Regions from separate parts of the Psychrobacillus sp. FSL H8-0487 genome, predicted to be linked through region 1. Evidence: riboswitches for the same ligand, from Rfam matches in the RefSeq annotation. Region 1 holds a riboswitch; each other region holds the start of a gene.
What was found. A riboswitch is a leader RNA that binds a small molecule or an ion and turns the genes downstream of it on or off. The one in region 1 is predicted to bind cobalamin.

Region 1 (7,078 bases):
TTGACGGGTCGTGAAGACATAACGAACAAAAACAGAAAGCAATTATCTGAGTTAGCTCCGGAAGAAAAGGATTTACCATGGTTTGTAATGGACCATACACCGTCTAATTTATTAATACCTGAGAACGAAAAAGTAGATTTTCATGTGTCCGGTCATACACATCTTGGGCAAATGTGGCCCAATCATTTATTTACAAGAAGGATTTTTGAATTAGATTATGGGTATAGGCAAAAGGGAAGTTTACATGCAATTGTATCTTCTGGATTTGGCTTCTGGGGACCACCTATAAGGTTAGGTAGTCAATCAGAGCTATGGTCAATAAACATTAAGTTAGAGGATGTGGAAGTATAATGGAAGCATGGATTACAGACTGGATGAATCAGTTTGGTTATCTAGGAGTATTTTTATTAATTTTAGCAGAAAATATTTTCCCGCCAATTCCTTCTGAAGTGATTTTAACCTTGGGAGGATATATGACAACGATGACTAGCATGACGAAGCTTGGTATTATTATTGCTTCCACGGCCGGTTCTGTCATTGGTGCGACTATCTTGTATGGTATCGGGTTACTTTTAGATGTGGAGCGGTTGGAGAAAATTGTTGGGAAGTATGGTAAGTTCCTACGATTAACGATTAAGGATATTCATAAAGCCGACGCTTGGTTTGATAAATATGGAGTCTGGGCAGTCTTTTTCGGAAGATTAATACCACTGGTGAGAAGCCTTATTTCAATTCCTGCAGGGATGTCGAATATGAAGTTTGGATTATTTCTTCTATTTACGACACTTGGAACGTTAATATGGAATACAGTATTAGTCTCGGTAGGAGCGGCGGTTGGAGATAACTGGGATGAAATTGTTGGATATATGGATATTTACTCCAATATTGTATATACCATTATAGCTATTTGTGGTATTGCATTTCTGATTTGGTACTTTAAAAAACGAGATTAAGGAGATTTTATGGAAATTTTAGAGTTATTAAAAGCACTTATACTTGGATTTGTAGAAGGAATGACAGAGTTTGCACCGGTATCGTCTACGGGACATATGATTATTGTCGATGATATGTGGTTGAAGACGGAAGATTTTTTAGGGAAATATTCTGCTAATACATTTAAAATTGTTGTTCAATTGGGTTCTATTTTAGCGGTAGTAGTAGTGATGTGGAAGCGATTATTCAGTTTAGTCGGCTTGTATAAAATTGATACAGAAGAATCGAGTAAACAGTTCAACTTGCTTCATGTTATTGTTGGGATTATTCCAGCGGGAGTATTGGGAGTTCTATTAGAAGATTTTATCGATAAGAATTTATTTGGTGTAGAAACCGTAATATTTAGTCTTATAGCGGGTTCTATTTTAATGATTATTGCAGATAAATTTGGACCGAAAAATCCTTCTATCGTAAGTCTAGATCAAATTACATATGCACAAGCTTTCAAAGTAGGTTTAGTACAATGTCTTTCGTTATGGCCGGGGTTCTCACGTTCAGGTGCTACCATTTCTGGTGGTGTATTATTCGGGATGAATCATAAAACAGCAGCAGACTTCACATTCATCATGGCTGTTCCGATTATGGCTGGAGCAAGTTTGATATCTGTTTTGAAAAACTGGGAAGATATTGATATGAACCACTTGAGTTTTTATATAGTAGGATTTATTAGTGCATTTGTTTTTGCACTTATTTCTATTAAGTTCTTCTTGAAATTAATTTCACGTGTTAAATTAATGCCGTTCGCAATTTATCGCATTATTTTAGCAGTGGTTCTTGCAGTTATCGTATTTCTTTAAATAAGTTGGCGAATTTTATTAAGTAGTTCGTGAGTGGGACAAAACAATAGGGAAAAAGCATTGCCTCTGGCAGTGCTTTTTTTGAGTGGATTTGATATGGACTACTTAGTGAAATAAGAAAAGCACGTCTCTCTTTAAAAGAAAGAATTTGTTAAGGGAAAAGGATGAATATTGGATAATGATTGTCCCTACTACTGGATATTTATGTTGAAATAAAAGATTGTGAACGTGTTCACTTAAATTATATAGGGATTGAAGCTTTAAGGTGTCTAGAAGAACTAAAGATCGGGTAAAGAATACATAGGAAAAGCAATCAGGAGGTAATTTTTAATGAAGAATCATATTGTTGGCGTATACGAAAATGAACAACAAGCGGCTGAAGTTGTGGAAGATTTAAAAGCGAAGGGCTATACAACCGAAGAAATTTCAGTTATTGCTAAAAATATAAATGAAACATCTGAAATCACACAGGAATTAAAACCCTCCACAAAGGATGGAGCAATTGTTGGAGCTGTAACTGGAGGAGCAATTGGAATTGCAGGGGTGATAGCAGGGTTATCCACTATATTAATCCCAGGGTTTGGAGCTGTGTTGGCTGCAGGTCCAATTATTACAACAATTGGAGGAGCAGTAGTAGGAGCCAACTCTGGTTCTGGAGGATTAAAACATGCTCTTATGGAAATTGGAGTTCCAGATAATGAAGCTGAAATCTATTCGAATGAAGCACAGGATGGTAAAATCCTGGTATTTCTTCACCCTAAAGAGTGAGGGTGGATTGAATGGTCAAATGTAATGTTTGCAAAAATAATATCAAGTGATTTTAGCTAAAAATCGCTGAATCACTTGATGTATTAGTTACCCTAGAGAATTGACAGCTTGAATTAGGAGTTGCTCAGTTAAACACAATATGTTAGATTATATAAATGAACTAAACACAATATATAGTATGTTAACGATGAAAAGGTACCTTTATGGTTTAAAAGGGAATTCGGTAAAATGCCGAAGCTGTCCCCGCAACTGTAAGTGTGGACGACTGTTGAATAGCCACTGCGAGTGATCGTGGGAAGGACAACAGAAGGATGAAACACGAGCCAGTAGACCTGCCTTTTCATCGGTAAGCAACACTTTCTTCGGGGGTTGAGAGGTGGGAGCGAAGGCCTCTATCTCGAATGATTGATATGTCTTGTTGTATCCTACACTTTTAATTTTGAGCGATGTCTCAGCCGAAGATGGCTGTGTCATCGCTTTTTTTGTTTTGGAGGGAAGTGCCACATAACTGTAACCGTTTAAAAAATAGGAGGAATTCAAATGACAATAATCTCAAACACAACGAAACAAGAAGTCCTACATAATCTAACAAAAGAATTTGGGGAGGAAAAAATTACTCCTCTTATAAAAACACATGAAAGATGGATGCAAAAACACCCGGAAGGTACAATAGCTGCTTGGTCGAAGTCAATGTCACTAGAAGCATTAAGTTTTCTAGATGAACAAGAAACGTACTGGACCTTTGTAGCAGCAAGAGTTCATTTAGCGCAGGTGTATGAACAAGTAGCTGAGAGAAGAAACACAACTGTGGATGCAGTGTACACAAAGTTTGCTAGTAATGTTCAACTGTTAAGTGATAAAGGTATTTACGATAAACGTCTTAAACAAGCATACTCACTACAAGAACTAGAGCAGCTATCTGAAATCCTCGTACAGGAAAGAGATTATTTATTTACTTATATCGGTTTAAAAACACTATTGGATCGCTATGTAGCGAAGGACTTTGATAAAACAATAGTCGAACTTCCTCAGGAACGTTGGCTTATTATTGCAATGACACTGATGAAGGATGAGCAAGAAAATCGCTTAGAGAAAGTAAAAGAATCCTATTGGGCGATGAGCAACCTATATATGACAGTAGCAACACCAACACTATCTAATGCAGGTAAGCCTCATGGACAGCTCTCTAGCTGCTTTATCGATACGGTAGACGATAGCCTTCAAGGAATCTACGATAGCAATACGGACGTTGCAACCCTATCCAAATTTGGCGGGGGTATAGGTGTGTATATGGGCAAAGTGCGTAGCCGTGGATCTTCTATTAGAGGTTTTGTTGGTGCTTCCAGTGGTGTGCTTCCTTGGATTAAACAACTTAATAATACAGCAGTAAGTGTTGATCAGCTTGGGCAACGCCAAGGGGCAGTAGCTGTGTATTTAGATGTTTGGCATAAAGATATATTTACATTTTTAGATTTACGTTTAAATAACGGTGATGAACGACTACGAGCGCACGATATTTTTACTGGTGTATGTTTGCCCGATTTATTCATGGAGAAAGTCGATGCTAGAGAGGAATGGCATTTATTTGACCCTCATGAAGTTCGTCAGCTAAAAGGCTACTCATTGGAGGACTTTTATGATGAAAAACGTGGCGATGGATCATTCCGCCAAAAGTACGAGGAATGCGTTAGCGATCATCGCTTGTCTCGTGAAACTGTTCCCGCTATTGACTTGATGAAGCGAATTATGCGTTCTCAGCTAGAGACAGGAGTACCGTTTATGTTTTACCGCGATGAAGTCAATCGCAGCAACCCTAACAAGCATGCAGGGATGATTTATAGTAGTAATCTTTGTACGGAAATTTTCCAAAATCAAAGTGCAACTACATTTGAGTCGATTCAAATTGAAGACGATATCATTGTCACTCGTCGTAAACCAGGGGATTTTGTCGTATGTAATCTGTCGTCTATAAACTTAGGGAATGCAGTTCCGGCAGATGTATTAGAAAAGCTTATAAAAATTCAGGTTCGGATGCTCGACAATGTGATTGATCTTAATATGATTCCAGTTCCTCAGGCGGAACGTACAAATTCTAGGTACAGAGGGATTGGACTTGGTACATTTGGATGGCATCATTTACTTGCACTAAAGAGTATTCGCTGGGAGTCTGATGAAGCGGTTGAGCTTGCGGATTCATTGTATGAAAAAATTGCATACTTAACGATTAAAGCTTCTGCGGAACTTGCGAAGGAAAAAGGAGCATATCCATTATTTGAAGGGTCAGATTGGCAAACAGGAGTTTATTTTGACAATCGTCAATACGACAGCGAATCATGGAATGAATTACGTGAGCAAGTAAGTCAAAGTGGGATACGGAACGGATATTTAATGGCAGTTGCTCCGAACTCTTCAACATCGATCATAGCTGGAAGTACTGCAAGCATAGATCCTATATTCCAGAAGTCATACTCGGAAGAGAAGAAGGATTATAAAATTCCGGTCACTGTACCAGATTTGAATTCTGAGACTACATGGTATTACAAATCAGCGTATTTCATCGATCAGCATTGGACGCTTAAACAAAACGCTGCACGCGGGCGTCATATCGACCAAGGAGTTTCATTAAACCTATATGTGCAAAACACAATCAAAGCAAAAGAATTATTAGATTTACATCTAGATGCATGGAATAGCGGGTTGAAAACAACTTATTATGTGCGTTCCACTTCAGTTGAATTAGTAGATTGTGACTCTTGTTCAAGCTAATGAAAGCGATCATTTGCTATTTAAGCTATAGCGGTAATACCGAGGAAGTAGCGGATCTATTGAAGAAGCAATTGGAAGCCGGCAACTTTGAAATAGATATGTATAGTGTTGGCTATGGAGCAGTACCAAATTTGTTTGAATATAACCTTATTTTTCTCGGAACTTTTACTTGGGATAAGGGAAGCACGCCCGAGGAAATGAGGGACTTTGCAAGAGAAGTTGGTGACAAGCCTAACAATGTCTATATCTTTGGGACTGGGGACACACAGTTTGGTGGAGATGATTTGTTTTGTAATGCTGTAAACAAATTAGCTCGTTTCTATAACAGTGATTATCCGGGTTTGAAAATTGAGCAATCACCGAGAGGCAGCCAGGAGAGGCTGGTAAGTAAATGGTTAGAAGGAGTTTTGGAACATGCAGAAGGCAAAAACATTAGAACCTAGAAATCCGAACAAATCGACAGGAATTTTCAACGGCCAGTCAAGTGGAATATTAAATTGGAACGATATTGCGTATCCACACTGGCATAAGATGTACAAGCGCTTGCTAGGTAATTACTGGCAGGCAGATGAGATCAATATGTCCAATGATATAAAGCAGTTTGCAAGCCTTAGTCAGTCGGAGCAGGATGCCTATTTGAAAATTATTGGCTTGCTTGCAACATTGGATGCACCTCAAACACGTACAGCACTGTTATTATCGCTTTACGCAACTGACCCGTCAGTCCAATCAATCATGGCGGTAATTGCACAGCAAGAAGCGGTGCATAATGAAAGTTATTCGTATGTATTATCTTCCATCGTTTCGCTTGATCAGCAAAATAAGGCATTTGAATTTGGGAGAACAGACGAAATTTTACTCAAGCGAAATAAAAACATCGCGAAGTATTATAATGACTTTGTAGAAAACCCGACGACAGAAAATATATTAAAAACGTTAACATACACTACCTTATTAGAAGGACTGTTTTTCTATTCAGGCTTTGCCTATTTCTATAATCTTGCTCGCTATAACAAGATGGTTGGGACTTCTACAATGATTAGCTATATAAACCGAGACGAGCTAGAGCACGGACGATTTATATCAGAACTGTTTAGAGCGACTCTTTCTGAAAACCCTGAACTGAATAACGAAGAGCTAATTGGATGGGTATACGAACAATTTAAAGAATCCGTAGAGTTAGAAATAGAATGGTCGGAGTATGTATTGGCTGATATCGAGGGAATTGAATTAGAAGAAATGCATGGGTATATTAAATACCGTGCTAACAAAATGTTACGTTTAATCGGTTTGGAAGAAATATATCCTGAATATGTAGAAAACCCAATGAAATGGATACGTGCCTATGCAGATAATATTGATGGAACAAAAACAGATTTCTTTGAACAAAAATCCCGTCAATATGTAAAAGTAAATGCTATTGATAATGGATTTGATGATCTTTAATATAATAGTGGAAACTATTAATGGGTTAAAATACGGATAACAAAAAATTGCTTTATTGAACTATTACATACGTTCAATAAAGCAATTGCTATAAATCGTGAGATAGACCGTTAACATAGCGGCCTAGAAATTTTAAAGTTTTAAAGTTTCATTTGTACTCTTACCAGGTTCAACAGGCTCTTCTTTGCCTACTACTTTTTTCATGAAATTATATGCAGACTTGATCATTGATCCTGTCTCCCAATATTCGGCTGTTTCAGATTTTACTTTAATCAGTATCAGTCGAGGGTCCGTATAATCCATATCAA
Region 2 (7,078 bases), 3.3 Mb from region 1:
AGCATCGACTAAAGCTAGTAGACTTTTGGAATATTAAAGAAGGTAGCAAAGTGCTAGAAATTGGCTGTGGACAAGGAGATACGACAGCAGTTTTGGCTTATACAGTTGGAGAGACAGGATTTGTTCATGGAATCGATATAGCTTCACCGGACTATGGCAGCCCAGTTACTTTAGGTAATTCAATGGCCTTCTTAAAGAACTCGCCCCTAGGAAATCGGATTAAGGTAAATTTTGAATTGGATATCCTTCAAGAAGAAGTGGATTTCCCTGAAAAATATTTTGATTATATTGTGCTGTCTCATTGTTCTTGGTACTTAAAATCACCCGAAGAATTCCTGGGAATGTTAAAGAAAATCAAAAAATGGACAAACGTATTATGCTTTGCCGAGTGGGACACGAGAGTTCAAACTAATGAGCAGCTTCCACACTTCTTGTCAGTACTCATCCAAGCTCAATATGAGTGCTTTGTAGAAAATAGTTTAGTTAATGTTCGAACGTTATTTACACCTAAGGACATTCAACAAATTGCGGAAAAAGCTGGTTTCGAAATTACAACGGAAAAAATTATCGACTCTACTCATCTTCAAGATGGCAAATGGGAAATAGAATATACATTAACAGATTATAAAGAATTAATCGAAGCTGCCGACCATTTACCTATCAAATATAAAGCTTTAATACAATCAGAAATGCATCTATTAGAGGAAGCAAGAAGTCAAAACAAATACACATCACTGAACACATACGCATTCACAGCAAGAATAGGAGAATAAAATGAAAGAGTTAACAGAAGAAATAAAGAGATTCCGGGACGAACGAGGTTGGGGAGGAAATCACGATGCTCGTAGTCTAGCTATTTCAGTATCATTAGAAGCAAGTGAGTTATTAGAGCATTTCCAATGGGTTACTGCAGAGGATGCGATAAAAAAAGACAAGCAGGCAATTGCTGACGAAGTAGCAGATGTATTTATTTATCTTTTGCAATTTGCTGATGTGCTCGGAATTGATTTAATAGAGGCTGCACAGCAAAAAATGAAGAAAAATGCTTTGAAATATCCATTACCTGAAGACAACACTGTACTTACAAGTGAAAAACGTTGACTCTTTATCGGTCAACGTTTTTTTGTTGGAACCATTGAAAAAATGACATTAATAATAGCGCAGTAATAGCCCCAGTTGTATCCAACAAGACATCTTGAAGAGAAGCTGTACGACCACTTGTGAAAGATTGTCGAAATTCATCGGCAACAGCAAGAAGCATAGTGATCACAACTGTTGTAATTTTACGATACTTAAATGGAGGTAACGCAATATAAATGGCTAAAGCAATGATTCCAAAATAAACAAAATGGGTACCTTTTCTTATCAAAAATTCTACAAAAGCATAGTAGCCACGCTCTTCCACAGAAACGAGAATGCCCCAGTATGGAACTTGAAAAATACGAAGAAAAGATTCTAATGGTTTGTTAGGAAGCCATGCTTTTAAGACATCTTGCATAGATTGCTGTTCAGCTGGCTGCCCTGATGCCAAAAATACAATAACAAGTAATATTAAAAGCGGGATAAGTTTTTTCATATACTGACATTAGCACAAAACTGGTGAGTTTACATGCGTGAAAATTATTGTGCCTGCTAGGGAGATGGCTATGGTAAACTAATTGTAAGTGAATAATTTTCGCAGGGAAAAGGTGCTAACTTGTTAGCTTAATTTGGGAATTCGGTTAAAATCCGAAGCTGTTTCCGCAACTGTAAATGCTGATGAAATAAGAAAAATACCACTGTTGACTAGTCAATGGGAAGGTTCTTAGAGTAAATTGATGCATAAGCCAGGAGACCAGCCTTTTCTTGAACGTATAGATACTCTTCGGAAGTTAAGGGATTGTACGGCACGTTTCTATTTTTCTGTTTTTTTATCGTTAAATAGGTATCACGCCGCCCTTATTTGGGTGGCGTTTTTTTTGTGCTGTTAACTAACAAAGTGTTATATGCTTGAAAATTCACCAATAAAAGGAAATGAGGAGAAGTAATGAAAAAAGATATTCGCTATATTTGCTATCCGTTCATGCGTGAAACACCTTCTACTGTAGATTTTGAAATCCGTACAGATTCGTTGACTACTCGTATTGGATTAGCAGCTTCTTTGACAAAGGATATACCAAAGATTTACGAGGATCTGATGTATTTGGCACCAATGGCATACCATTTAAACGGGTCTGTTCGAGGGAAGATTGCCATTACAGAAGGCGATTTACAAATTCTAAGTAATATGTACGATTTCTATGTAGAGGAAGTAAAGGGTAGAGTAGATATATTTGTACTACCACAGGGTACGACTGCAGCTTGTGAATTACATGTTTGTAGAAGTGAAGCAAAAAAGTCAGTTAGAGCTCTTCATAAAGTTTCGTTAGAAAGAGAAATTCCTGAGATTTTGTTTGACTATGCACAGTTATTAGCAAATGTGTTGTTTGCGATGGCAGTTTATGTGAACAAACATCATGGAGTGGAAGAAATTCAATTTGTCAGTAAATCATATCCAATGAGAAAAAAGAAACAACTGGAGGAATAATACTATGAAGAAAGATTATTTATTTAATTGGTTGTCGGTGCTGCTATTTTCATTCTTGCTTGTAGGGTGTTCTGCGGAAGAGAAGACAACTGTGGAAAAACAAGAGGAAGTAGTAGAAGAAGTAAAAGAGTACACAGTAACTGATGATGTAGGAAATGAAATTACATTTGAAGAAGTACCCGAAACGATTGTTTCTCTTCAACCGAGCAATACAGAGATTCTTTTTGCTTTAGGTGTAGGCGATAAAATTGTAGGAGCAACAGATTATGATACATATCCTGCAGAAGCACTCGAAATAGAGCGAGTATCTGATTCAGTTGCATTTAATGCGGAAAGAATTACAGAACTGAACCCAGATGTAGTAATAGCGTATACAATTGGCCAAGAAGAAGCATTGCAACTTCTGGAAGATACCGGATTAAAAGTCTTTGTAATTGAGTCTGCAACTTCTTTTGAAGATGTATACGGAGATATCGAGCAGTTGGCTACCGTAATGGGCATTGAAGAAAAAGGGCAAGAAGTTATTTCTTCTATTCAGGATACTATTCAAGGAGTTCAAGAAAGAGTAAAATCTGCTACCCCATTAAAAAAGGTATATTATGAAATTAGCCCATCTCCAGATATTTATACAACTGGTAGTAAAACATTCCAACAAGAAATTTTAGCAGCAGCATCGGTCGACAATGTATTTAGCGATCAAGAAGGTTGGATCAGTGTGTCAGAGGAAGATGTTACGGTCAAAAACCCAGAAATTATTTTAACAACTGCAAATTATTTAGATGATGCACCTGGAGAGATTAAATCTCGTGCAGGGTGGGACAAAATACAAGCCGTACAAAACGATTCAGTCTTTTTAGTAGATGGTGACGTTATTTCTCGACCAGGGCCTCGTATTGGTGAAGCAGTAGAATTGATTGCTAAAACAGTGTATCCTGAATTATTTCAATAAACTTAAAGCCTCGTCCTAATTTAGGATGAGGCTTTTTGGGTTTTATATTGAAAAAAGTATACTGCTACATGACTCACTAAGTAGTACTTGTGCTCTGCAGATCGTTCCTATTATTTAATCGGTATCCAAATTTCTGAATAGCAGTTTTCGCTAGAAGGATCATCATCGGAATACACTTCTAGCTCCGGTGTCCCTGCGGGTTCATATGGATTAGAGGGGAACCACTCCGCATATATTTGTTTCCAGGTATTTTGCATAGCATCTGGCATCGGACCGTGCACCTCAAATACAACCCATTTAGAAGCAGGGATTGTAATAGCTGATAAGTTTTCCGGTACTTCACCTGCATAATCTGTTGCAATCCAATAATCAATTAAGCTATTCTCTCGATAAGCTGCGTCTGCAACACAAACACCGAGTACACCCTCAATGTCTCCGTTGTTTAATTGAAATAATAAATCATTTGTTCCATCTGCATGTACATCATTCCAAAACAAAGGAATACCCTGTGTATTTTCTCCATTCTTACAGTTATATTTTCTTTTCACTCCAACAGCTTGAAAGCTTTCTTTTTCGACAATTTTATACTTCATTGGTTCTGCCCCCTTTAAATTTACCTGAATGATCAAGCGGTTATAGGAATTTATTTTCCCTATATTTTTTCTTGCTTCACTAGGCGTAATTCCGTGTTGTTTACGGAACGCTTTTGTGAATGATTCAGGAGTGTCGTAGCCGTATTTGTAGGAGACGTCAATTATTTTATTGTCCGTATTAAGCAGTTCTTGTGCAGCTAAAGTTAGTCGTCTTCTTCGAATATAGTCTCCTAGGGACATATCCGTTAAGATGGAAAACGTCCGTTGAAAATGAAAAGCAGAAGAATTAGCTTCCTTAGCAATTTGTTCCATAGATAAATCCTCTAGTAAATGATCCTCTATATAGCTTATGGCCTGTTGAATCGACTCTACCCACCCCATTGACTTCACTCCTTATATGTATCTTAGTGGAATACATAGAGGCAATCCTGTCATTTTGTGCTTTTATGGGACTGCCTATTCTTCTGTAATTAGCTCGATAATTTCTTTAGGACGAACATCCAAAGAGGAAAGCTCTTTAACATCCAACCATATTGGTTCATAGCCACCCCTATGAGGAGAAGGATCCGTATACTCTTCTCCAATACCTGGTCCAAATTTCCCTCCAATTATATCTGCTAGGAAAAAATGTTGAGTGCCGCTTTGTTCAATAATTTTAAAGGGGCGCTGGATTCTTACATGTACCCCAATTTCTTCAAATGTTTCCCGGATCGCTGCTTGCTCTGGAGTTTCGCCTTTTTCTAATCCCCCACCAGGAAATACATAATAAGTCATATGAGGTTTCGTGCGCTTAATGAGTGCTACTCGTCCGTTTTCAATAATGATAGTTGCTCCACGATCTCTCATTTTTTCTCACCATCCTATAAAGATTAAGTTATTTTATATTATATATGAAAGAAGACAAAGAAGAGGTATGGAAGAGTGGGTTTTTGTTTAAAGGATATTTTGAATGTTTGTCTAATAGTATGAGTAGAACATATTATTCAAAAAGGAGGGATTGAATGGAGAAGAGCGAACTTCTTGAAAAGAGAATAGAGGAGTTAGAGAAACGGATTCTATTTTTAGAAGACCAAATACATATTAAACCATCTACCTCACCACCTCATCGACCTGTCATTCAACAACAAGAACAAGCGAAGGAACCTGTGGAATGGGATGTGTTAATCTTTCAGAAAATACTTCCCCCTTTATTTATTATCGTATTTATAATGGGAGTAATTTGGGGATTCAAAGCAGTGTCGGATTATGGCTTTTTACAACCAATCGTAAAAGTAATTATTGGGTACATTGTTGGTTTTGCATTAATCGTGTTAGGTATATGGCAAATTAATAAAGGTCGCAAGAATTTAGGGCATATGCTTCTTGGTGGGTCTATTCCGATCCTAATGTTGACCACTTTTGCAATGCATCAACTATATGATATATCTGGACCAACCATAGCTTTTATTCTCAATCTTATGTGGATAATATTAGGGGTATTTCTTACTTTTAAATACCGCTCGCAAGGGATCGGTATTGTTGCTATAGTAGGGGGCGTATTTGTTCCATTTTTGATAAAGAGTACTTCACCGAATATCCCTTTATTTTCTGTATATGAAACAGTTCTTTTTACGGTATTTTTATGGATTGCCTTAAAATATTCCTACAAGGTATTATATTTTATTTCGATCGTTTTCTTACAGGTAGCAATATTAATATTCTTTATTTTTACAAACGTACCTGATGGATATAAATGGATCGCAATGCTTCCTATATTCGTACAACATGGTGTATTATTGGCTATTCTTTTGAAAACAAATCAGATGCTAAAAGAACAAGCATACACTCTATTTTCCATTATGCTTATAACTGCTATATGGATTCGTATAATATTCACAGATAACGAAGCAACGGTTTTAATGACCATTATTACTCTCATCTATGGGGTTTGTTATTATGTATATCGTGAGGACTCTGTTCGAGCACCTATTTTTATCGCAAATGCATCTGTTACTTTGCTAAATATAATGCAACTTCAAATAGACAATTTATTATTTGAAGGAATTATTGGATTTATCTTCATCTACTTTTTCATCTATAAAAAGTTCAAACATATATTACACCTTATTCTTTTGAGTATTAGTTATATCGTGGCTTTCTACAAAGTTCTATCTTTTTCTATTACGGGCTGGGTATCCTGGGAAATGCTACACTGGACAGTGTTTTTAATAGGTACTGGGTATGGAATCTATTTGTTAACAAGGCTATTTAAAGATAAAACTATTTTAAATATCGGCGTATCTTTTGTTGCAATTATGCTTCTATATTACTTGCACATGATTGCTGTCTTAGTTTCTGGGGATAGTGGAAGCAATATGGAACGGGTCGTTACTAGTTCGTTGTGGATTATCACCGCTATTTTATTTATGGTCTTTAATCGTATTTCGTTGCCTCAAGGTAAATACGTCGGTGTCAGTATTTTATTTGTAACGTTAGCAAAAATTATATTATTCGATATTTCATTTGTCTCTGTAGCTATTAAGGCATTATTATTTTTAGTTCTAGGCGTGGTTGGACTCCTCGTATCACGGGCTTATTATAAAAAGTAGTTATAGATTGGGGATAGAAAAAATGGCTAAATACGAAGCTAAGATGAAAGAAACAGATGCTGATGTAATTGAATTTATAGAGGCTGTCGATCATCCGAAAAAACGAGAAGATGCTTACAAGCTTTTAAAAATTTTTGAACAGACTTCAGGCTATGAGGCTAAAATGTGGGGGCCGAGCATTATAGGTTTTGGAACTTATCATTATAAATACGCTTCAGGTCACGAAGGGGATGCTCCTTTAGTGGGCTTCTCGCCGAGAAAAGCAAAGCACAGTTTGTATATTGCATCGGGAGAGACGACGCGAGATGAAACACTTAAACGACTGGGAAAGTATACAGCGGGAAAATCATGCGTGTATATAAATAAAGTCGAAGATATAAAT
Region 3 (7,078 bases), 390 kb from region 1:
CTAGATGATGTGAACTATTTTGATGCAGGGGATATTCCTTTACCATTTGGTAATGCAGAGAAAAGCTTAGAGTTAATTGCAGGCTTTATCCGCCAATTACTGATAAATGGGAAGATTCCAGTAGGCATGGGTGGAGAGCATCTAGTGTCCTGGCCTGTCATGAGGACAGTGGCAGATAACTATGATAATCTAGCCATTATCCATATGGATGCACATACAGATTTACGCGAGGAGTATGAAGGAGAACCGCTTTCTCATTCGACACCTATTCGTAAAATTGCTGAATATATCGGTCCTAAAAACGTCTATTCATTTGGAATTCGTTCAGGCATGAAAGAAGAGTTTGACTGGGCAAAAGAAAATGGTATGCAAATTCACAAGTTCGAAGTTTTAGAGCCTCTGAAAAAAGTGCTACCAACACTTGAGGGACGTCCAGTCTATGTCACAATTGACATCGACGTTCTTGACCCAGCGCACGCACCAGGAACTGGAACTGTAGATTGTGGCGGAATCACAAGTCGTGAGCTTTTAGCTTCTATCCACGCAATTGCAAACTCCGGCGTAAATGTAGTAGGTTTCGATTTAGTCGAAGTAGCACCAAATTACGATCCATCAGAGCAAACAGTAAACACTGCTAGTAAATTACTACGTGAAATGATATTGGGTTGGGTTAAGTAGAACGGAGTATCTGGTGTTACTGCGACGAGCTTGCGCAGGAGCAAACAGTAAACACTGCTAGTAAATTACTACGTGAAATGATATTGGGTTGGGTTAAGTAGAACAACGGAGTATCTGGTGTTACTGCGACGAGCTAACGCAGGAGCAAACAGTAAACACTGCTAGTAAATTACTACGTGAAATAATATTAGGATGGGTAAAATAGAACGCAGAAAAAGTGATGTCCTAACTAAGGGCATCACTTTTTTATCAAAACAATATATTTTGATTGATATGAACTACTTTATTTCTTCCAGAAGTTTTAGCAAGGTAAAGGGCTTCATCAGCAAGTTTGTATAATTCATGTGTGGTTACAGCATCTTGTGGGAAAGTACTAATACCGCCTGAAGTAGTTATATCTAACTTTTCTCCAGTTGAGATTTGAAATAATTTCTTTTCTATTGATTGTCGAACTAGATCAGCAACTTCCAGTGCTTTTTCATCTGTAGTATTTGGGAGGAGTATGGAAAACTCTTCTCCTCCATTTCGAGAAACAATACCCCCAAAAGGTTTACTAGTATCTTTCATTCGGAGTGCTAATTCTTTCAATACTTCATCTCCAACGGGGTGCCCATATGTATCGTTGACCTTTTTGAAATAGTCTATGTCTAGTAATAGGAGTGAAAAAATTTCATTTTTTGCTATAAGATTTTGAGTATGTTCTTGGAATTTACGGTTATTATATAGACCCGTAAGATAGTCTGTTACAGATATCTCTTCAATATGCTTTATTTTTTCAAATAGAGAGCTTAGCTGTTTAAGGATAATGAAAATAATGGAAAAAGACACGATTGAAAATATGATAAAACTGATAATAGCTAACGACGTTTCAAATTTCCAACTGCCTAAGAAACCTAAAACAATAGAAGTTTGTATGATGGAATAACCAAAAAAGTAAGGGACGTTTTGAAAGGTCATTGTTTTCTTCCAACTGCAAACTCCAATAACCAATCCCACTATAATAGTGCTACTTCCTGCTATAAGAGCACTTGTAGAATATCCGTACATAAACAAACGGAACACTCCGATAATAATGCCGCTTATAATTGGTGCGAATGGTCCTCCTAAGACACCAGATAATGCAATAACAGCCATTCTTCCGTCCATAATAACGACATCAGTAATGTTTATAGCAGTTAACATTAACAAACAACCAGTAAGTCCACTTAACAATCCAAGTATAAAAGGGGTGTATTTAGAAGATGGAATATAAACATTTAATTTGTTTTGAAATGGTATGTAGGTAAGAATTGCAAAAGTAAAAAGAATACAAAAGTTAATAATAAAGTCAATTAGCAATAGAGTCACCTTCTTAATAATCTGAATCTATTATAGCCTTTCAGACTAAATATGGTATACATTTTTATGCAATTGGTTGTCATAAACGTTAAATTTAAGCTATAATATGAAGGTTATAGTAAAATGCAACGTTAGTGTGAATAAGCTTCCTATCGCTAGTTATTGCAAACTGAGAAGCTGACATAAATAAAATATCTACAAAGGATGTTAAGCATGTCTACACCAGTACAAAAGACAGTAAAAGTACAATTAGTTTCTACAATTCGTCATCCAAATGTCCAAGAAGAAACAATCAACATAAAAACAAAAGGCATTTTAACACTAAGAGGCGAACAAAATTATTTAGTTTATGAAGAATCTCAAAATGAAAAGACTATTCGAACGACTGTGAAACTAAGTGGGCAGAATGCCTTGATATTACGAAGTGGTGGAGTCAAAATGCGTTTGCCTCTTGAACGTGGAGAGTTCCAAACTGGGAGCTATGAAACTCAATATGGGACAATGATTATTACAACAAATACGAAGCACTTACACTTTGAGGTTGGACGCTTTCAAGTGAAATATGAGCTAATTATAAATGAAGAAGTGGCCGGTACATATACATTAGAACTAACTTATACGGAGGCGGAATAAATGAACGCAGTAGAAAAGCTACAACAAACCATTAAAGATGCATTACAACAGGCAATAGTGAAAGCAGAACTTGTAACGGAAGAGCAAATTCCAACTATCCAACTTGAAACTCCAAGAGACAAAGTAAATGGAGACTATGCAACAAATATTGCGATGCAATTAACAAAACTTGCGAAAAAGAATCCTCGTCAAGTGGCGGAGGCAATCATAGAAAACCTAGAATTGTCTGGAACAATGATGGAAAAAGTGGATATTGCAGGTCCTGGATTTATGAATATTACTGTTCGTAAAGATTACTTACAAGATGTAGTGAAGGCTGCTTTAACAGAAAAAGAAAACTACGGCCGCTCAACTTCAGGTGCTGGAGAGAAAATTCAAGTAGAATTTGTTTCTGCAAATCCAACTGGTGATTTACATTTAGGACATGCACGTGGGGCATCTGTAGGTGATTCTTTAAGTAACGTTCTTGATTTTGCAGGATTTGATGTTGCTCGTGAATATTATATTAATGACGCAGGAAACCAAATTCATAACTTAGCGATCTCAATTGAAGCTCGTTATTTCCAAGCTCAAGGATTAGACAAAGAAATGCCTGAAGGTGGCTATCATGGGCAAGATATTATCGATATTGCTGCAGCTCTTGTTGCAGAACATGGCGATAAATTTGTCTCTATGTCAGATGAAGAACGCTACAAAGTATTCCGTGCACATGGGTTAAAAGTAGAGCTTGCTAAACTACAAAAAGACTTAGCTGATTTCCGTGTTGGTTTTGATAACTGGTTCTCGGAAACTTCTTTATATGAGAACGGCAAAATTGAAGTGGCTTTAGATAAGTTACGTGCAAATGGTCATATTTTTGAAGAAGAAGGAGCTACATGGTTCCGTTCGACGACATTTGGAGATGATAAGGATCGCGTGCTTATTAAAGGTGATGGTTCTTTCACTTATTTATTACCAGATATTGCGTACCATGAAGATAAGTTAGTTCGTGGATTCGATCAACTGATTAATATTTGGGGAGCAGACCACCATGGCTACATTCCACGTATGAAAGCAGCCATTGAAGCACTTGGATATGAGCGTGAAAAACTAGAAGTATCGATTATTCAAATGGTCCAATTATATAAAGACGGCGAAAAAATGAAAATGAGTAAACGTACAGGTAAAGCTGTTACCATGCGTGAACTTGTAGAAGAAGTAGGACTGGATGCAGTACGTTATTTCTTCGGTATGCGTTCAGGTGACTCACATATGGATTTCGATTTAGACTTAGCTGTTTCTCAATCCAATGAAAACCCAGTATTTTACGCTCAATATGCACACGCACGTATTTGTTCGATTTTACGATCAGCAGAAACGCAAGGAATGAAAGTATCGACTGATTCACTTGAGTTATTGCAAAGTGAAAAAGAATTAGACTTACTTAAAAAAATTGGTGACTTCCCACAGATAGTTGCAGATGCTGCAAAACTTCGTGCTCCTCACCGTATTGCAATCTATATCCAAGAACTAGCAACGACTTTCCATAGCTTCTATAACGCAGACAAAGTATTAAATGCGGATAATCTTCCTCAAACAGAAGCTCGTCTGGCACTAGTAACTGCTGCGCGAGAAACAATTGCAAATGCCTTACGTTTACTAGGTGTATCTGCTCCAGAACAAATGTAAATAGAAAACCCTCGACTTCGGTCGAGGGTTTTTGTAATTCTGCTTCGAATAAAGAGAGTAAATTTGGAGAAAATATCCTCATAGCCTCCAACAGCAAATAAACAGGGCACGTCGGCAAGTAGTATTTCCAACTTAAGCGCCAGTAAAAGTCGACTGAGAGTGAGTAAACAACAATCGAACGCAAGTAACCACTTATAAGAGAGAGATGAGCATCTATACGAGAGTAATCGAAGCCTACACGAGAGTGTATCTGTCCTATACGAGATTGACCCATCTATATGAGAGAGCTTATGATCTATACGAGAGAGATTTCAATCTATACGAGAGCAACATCGTCATGTAAAAGAGAGTCTCCCACTATCCACCAGTAAAAAGGTCAGACAACGCTTCACTCAAAACGAAGTCGACAGTTGTATAAAATAAGGTATAATGAAGGCAAAGCAATATGAATAATTTAATGCATAGAGGTGCTCTCGCAATGGATTGCTGGAGTTAAAAGGGAAGCTGGTTAAAGTCCAGCACGGTCCCGCCACTGTAAGTGATAGAACATATCACGAGTCAGAAAACCTGCCTATATGCTTTGCACCCGTTACCTACGAGGATAGGTTTGGTGTAGATCTGGCTCGTTGTGACTTCGCGCAGGTTTATACCTATCTATCTCTCATCATAGGATGGGAGATTTTTTATTGTCTAAATTAGGAGGAATGTAAAATGAAAAAACGATGGTTAATCGCTGTAATGGCGGTACTTTTATTAGTTGGATGCGCACAGGAAGAAACGAAAAAGGTAGAAAGTACTGAGACGGAGCAGTCGGCCAGTGAAAATATAGAATTCCCAATGACATTGACGGATGCCGTTGGAGAAGAAGTTACGTTAGAGGCAGCTCCGGAGAAAATCATCTCCATGATTCCTAGTAATACAGAGATCTTATTTGCACTTGGGTTGAATGAGGAAATTATAGGGGTAAACGATTTTGAAAGCTATCCAGAAGAGGCATTAGAGAAAGAAAAAATCGGTGGCATGGAGTTCAATGTGGAAAAAATCCTTTCGTTAGATCCGGACATTGTGTTTGCGCATGAATCGATTGTAGGAATGGCGGAAGCTGGACTGCAACAACTACGTGATTCGAATATTTTGGTGTATGTGGTGAGTGACGCTAAGGATTTTGATGAAACATATACAACTATTGAAGAAATGGGTCGAGCTACTGGGAAACTTAAAGAAGCCCAAAAAATTGTAGAAGACATGAAAGTAAAAGTAGAAGATATCCAACAAAAAGTACAAAAAGTAGAATCGAAGAAAACTGTATTTGTTGAAACTTCGGATGTTCCAGAAATTTATACAACAGGGAATGGAACGTTCATGCAAGAGATATTAAATATGTTGAATGCTACAAATATTATGGAGGATCAAGAAGGTTGGGTAAAAATTGATCCCGAAGAAATTGTAAGTCGTAACCCAGATGTAATGCTTATCACATACGATTACGTAGAAGGTATTGTAGAACAAGTGAAACAACGTGATGGATTTGATACAGTTACTGCTATTCAAAATGATGCAGTGATACAAGTAAATGAAGACACGACGAGCAGACAAGGTCCACGTTTAGTGGAAGGATTAGAAGAAGTTGCGAAAGCAATCTATCCGGAGGCTTTTAGTGAGTAAATCAATGATCGGTTACATCATGTCCATTTTTGTGCTTTTGTTAGCAATTTGGCTTGGTGTATCGGTCGGTTCTGTGAAGGTGCCGATCCAAACGTTATGGGATACGGGGGCCGATGCGATAGCGACCAATATCGTTTGGAAGATTCGTATGCCGCGAGTGGTACTAGCTGGTTTAGTAGGTGCATCTTTGGCGATTGCTGGTGCTGCATTTCAAAGTTTGCTTAAAAACCCGCTTGCTGACCCCTATACATTAGGAGTGTCGTCCGGTGCCTCGGTCGGTGCTGTGGCTACGCTCTTTTTCGGGATTTCCATACCGTTTTTAGGGATATTTACATTACCTGTCTTTAGTATGGTTGGTGCGTTAGTGACAATGCTATTAGTTATTTCATTCGCCAAGCTAGTAGATCGTGGGATGAAAATGGAGACGATTATTTTAACAGGAATTATTTTTAGTTCCTTTTTGGGATCTGTAATTTCGTTAATGATTGCTTTAACTGGTGAAGAGTTGCGTCAAATTATTGGGTGGTTGCTCGGCAGTGTGTCGATGCGAGGCTGGAGCTTTGTGCAGATGGCCTTACCTTTTGTTATTATCGGAACGTTTTTATTGTGGATAAACAGAAGAGAGCTTAATGCCATGCTGTTTGGGGAAGAACGTGCCAAGCACTTAGGAGTAGATGTGAAAAAGCGCAAAATGATGATACTTATTGGTGGGTCTATGCTAACTGGTACGGCCGTTTCTGTGTCAGGGACGATTGGCTTTGTAGGACTAGTTGTGCCACATATGACTAGGCTTTTATTTGGCTCGGATAATCGCCATGTATTACCATTGAGCTTTATAAACGGGGCTTCGCTTTTAATCATCTGTGATCTGGTATCTCGTACGATTATTTCACCGACTGAGTTACCAATTGGTGTTATTACAGCATTTATCGGAGCACCTGTGTTTGCATTTATATTCTTTAAACAACGTAAAAAAGGAGGCGTTTAACACCATGCTAGAGATAAAAAATGTTTCAGGTGGTTACGACGAAAAGCTAGTTGTCCAAAACGTCTCCTTTCAAGTGAAAAAGGGAGAAATGCTAGGCATATTAGGACC

Region 2: another riboswitch for cobalamin. It lies ahead of MHI47_RS17955 (hypothetical protein); the one in region 1 lies ahead of MHI47_RS01080 (ribonucleoside-diphosphate reductase subunit alpha).
Region 3: another riboswitch for cobalamin. It lies ahead of MHI47_RS02955 (ABC transporter substrate-binding protein); the one in region 1 lies ahead of MHI47_RS01080 (ribonucleoside-diphosphate reductase subunit alpha).

Annotation. Positions count from the first base shown of each region.
Region 1 is NZ_JBBOZA010000001.1:203,480-210,557, forward strand. It holds gene MHI47_RS01060 (metallophosphoesterase) at 1-351, shown strand, start outside; gene MHI47_RS01065 (DedA family protein) at 351-953, shown strand; gene MHI47_RS01070 (undecaprenyl-diphosphate phosphatase) at 963-1,790, shown strand; gene MHI47_RS01075 (general stress protein) at 2,121-2,558, shown strand; cobalamin riboswitch at 2,735-2,912, shown strand; gene MHI47_RS01080 (ribonucleoside-diphosphate reductase subunit alpha) at 3,099-5,324, shown strand; gene MHI47_RS01085 (flavodoxin) at 5,324-5,767, shown strand; gene MHI47_RS01090 (ribonucleotide-diphosphate reductase subunit beta) at 5,739-6,770, shown strand; gene MHI47_RS01095 (pyridoxamine 5'-phosphate oxidase family protein) at 6,903-7,078, opposite strand, start outside.
Region 2 is NZ_JBBOZA010000001.1:3,519,832-3,526,909, reverse strand. It holds gene MHI47_RS17970 (class I SAM-dependent methyltransferase) at 1-773, shown strand, start outside; gene MHI47_RS17965 (nucleotide pyrophosphohydrolase) at 775-1,101, shown strand; gene MHI47_RS17960 (VanZ family protein) at 1,106-1,576, opposite strand; cobalamin riboswitch at 1,670-1,857, shown strand; gene MHI47_RS17955 (hypothetical protein) at 2,027-2,566, shown strand; gene MHI47_RS17950 (ABC transporter substrate-binding protein) at 2,571-3,515, shown strand; gene MHI47_RS17945 (AraC family transcriptional regulator) at 3,626-4,489, opposite strand; gene MHI47_RS17940 (NUDIX hydrolase) at 4,565-4,954, opposite strand; gene MHI47_RS17935 (DUF2339 domain-containing protein) at 5,110-6,696, shown strand; gene MHI47_RS17930 (DUF1801 domain-containing protein) at 6,719-7,078, shown strand, end outside.
Region 3 is NZ_JBBOZA010000001.1:590,981-598,058, forward strand. It holds gene speB (agmatinase) at 1-678, shown strand, start outside; gene MHI47_RS02940 (diguanylate cyclase) at 928-2,016, opposite strand; gene MHI47_RS02945 (DUF1934 domain-containing protein) at 2,230-2,649, shown strand; gene argS (arginine--tRNA ligase) at 2,650-4,317, shown strand; cobalamin riboswitch at 4,766-4,906, shown strand; gene MHI47_RS02955 (ABC transporter substrate-binding protein) at 5,029-5,982, shown strand; gene MHI47_RS02960 (FecCD family ABC transporter permease) at 5,987-6,970, shown strand; gene MHI47_RS02965 (adenosylcobinamide amidohydrolase) at 6,975-7,078, shown strand, end outside.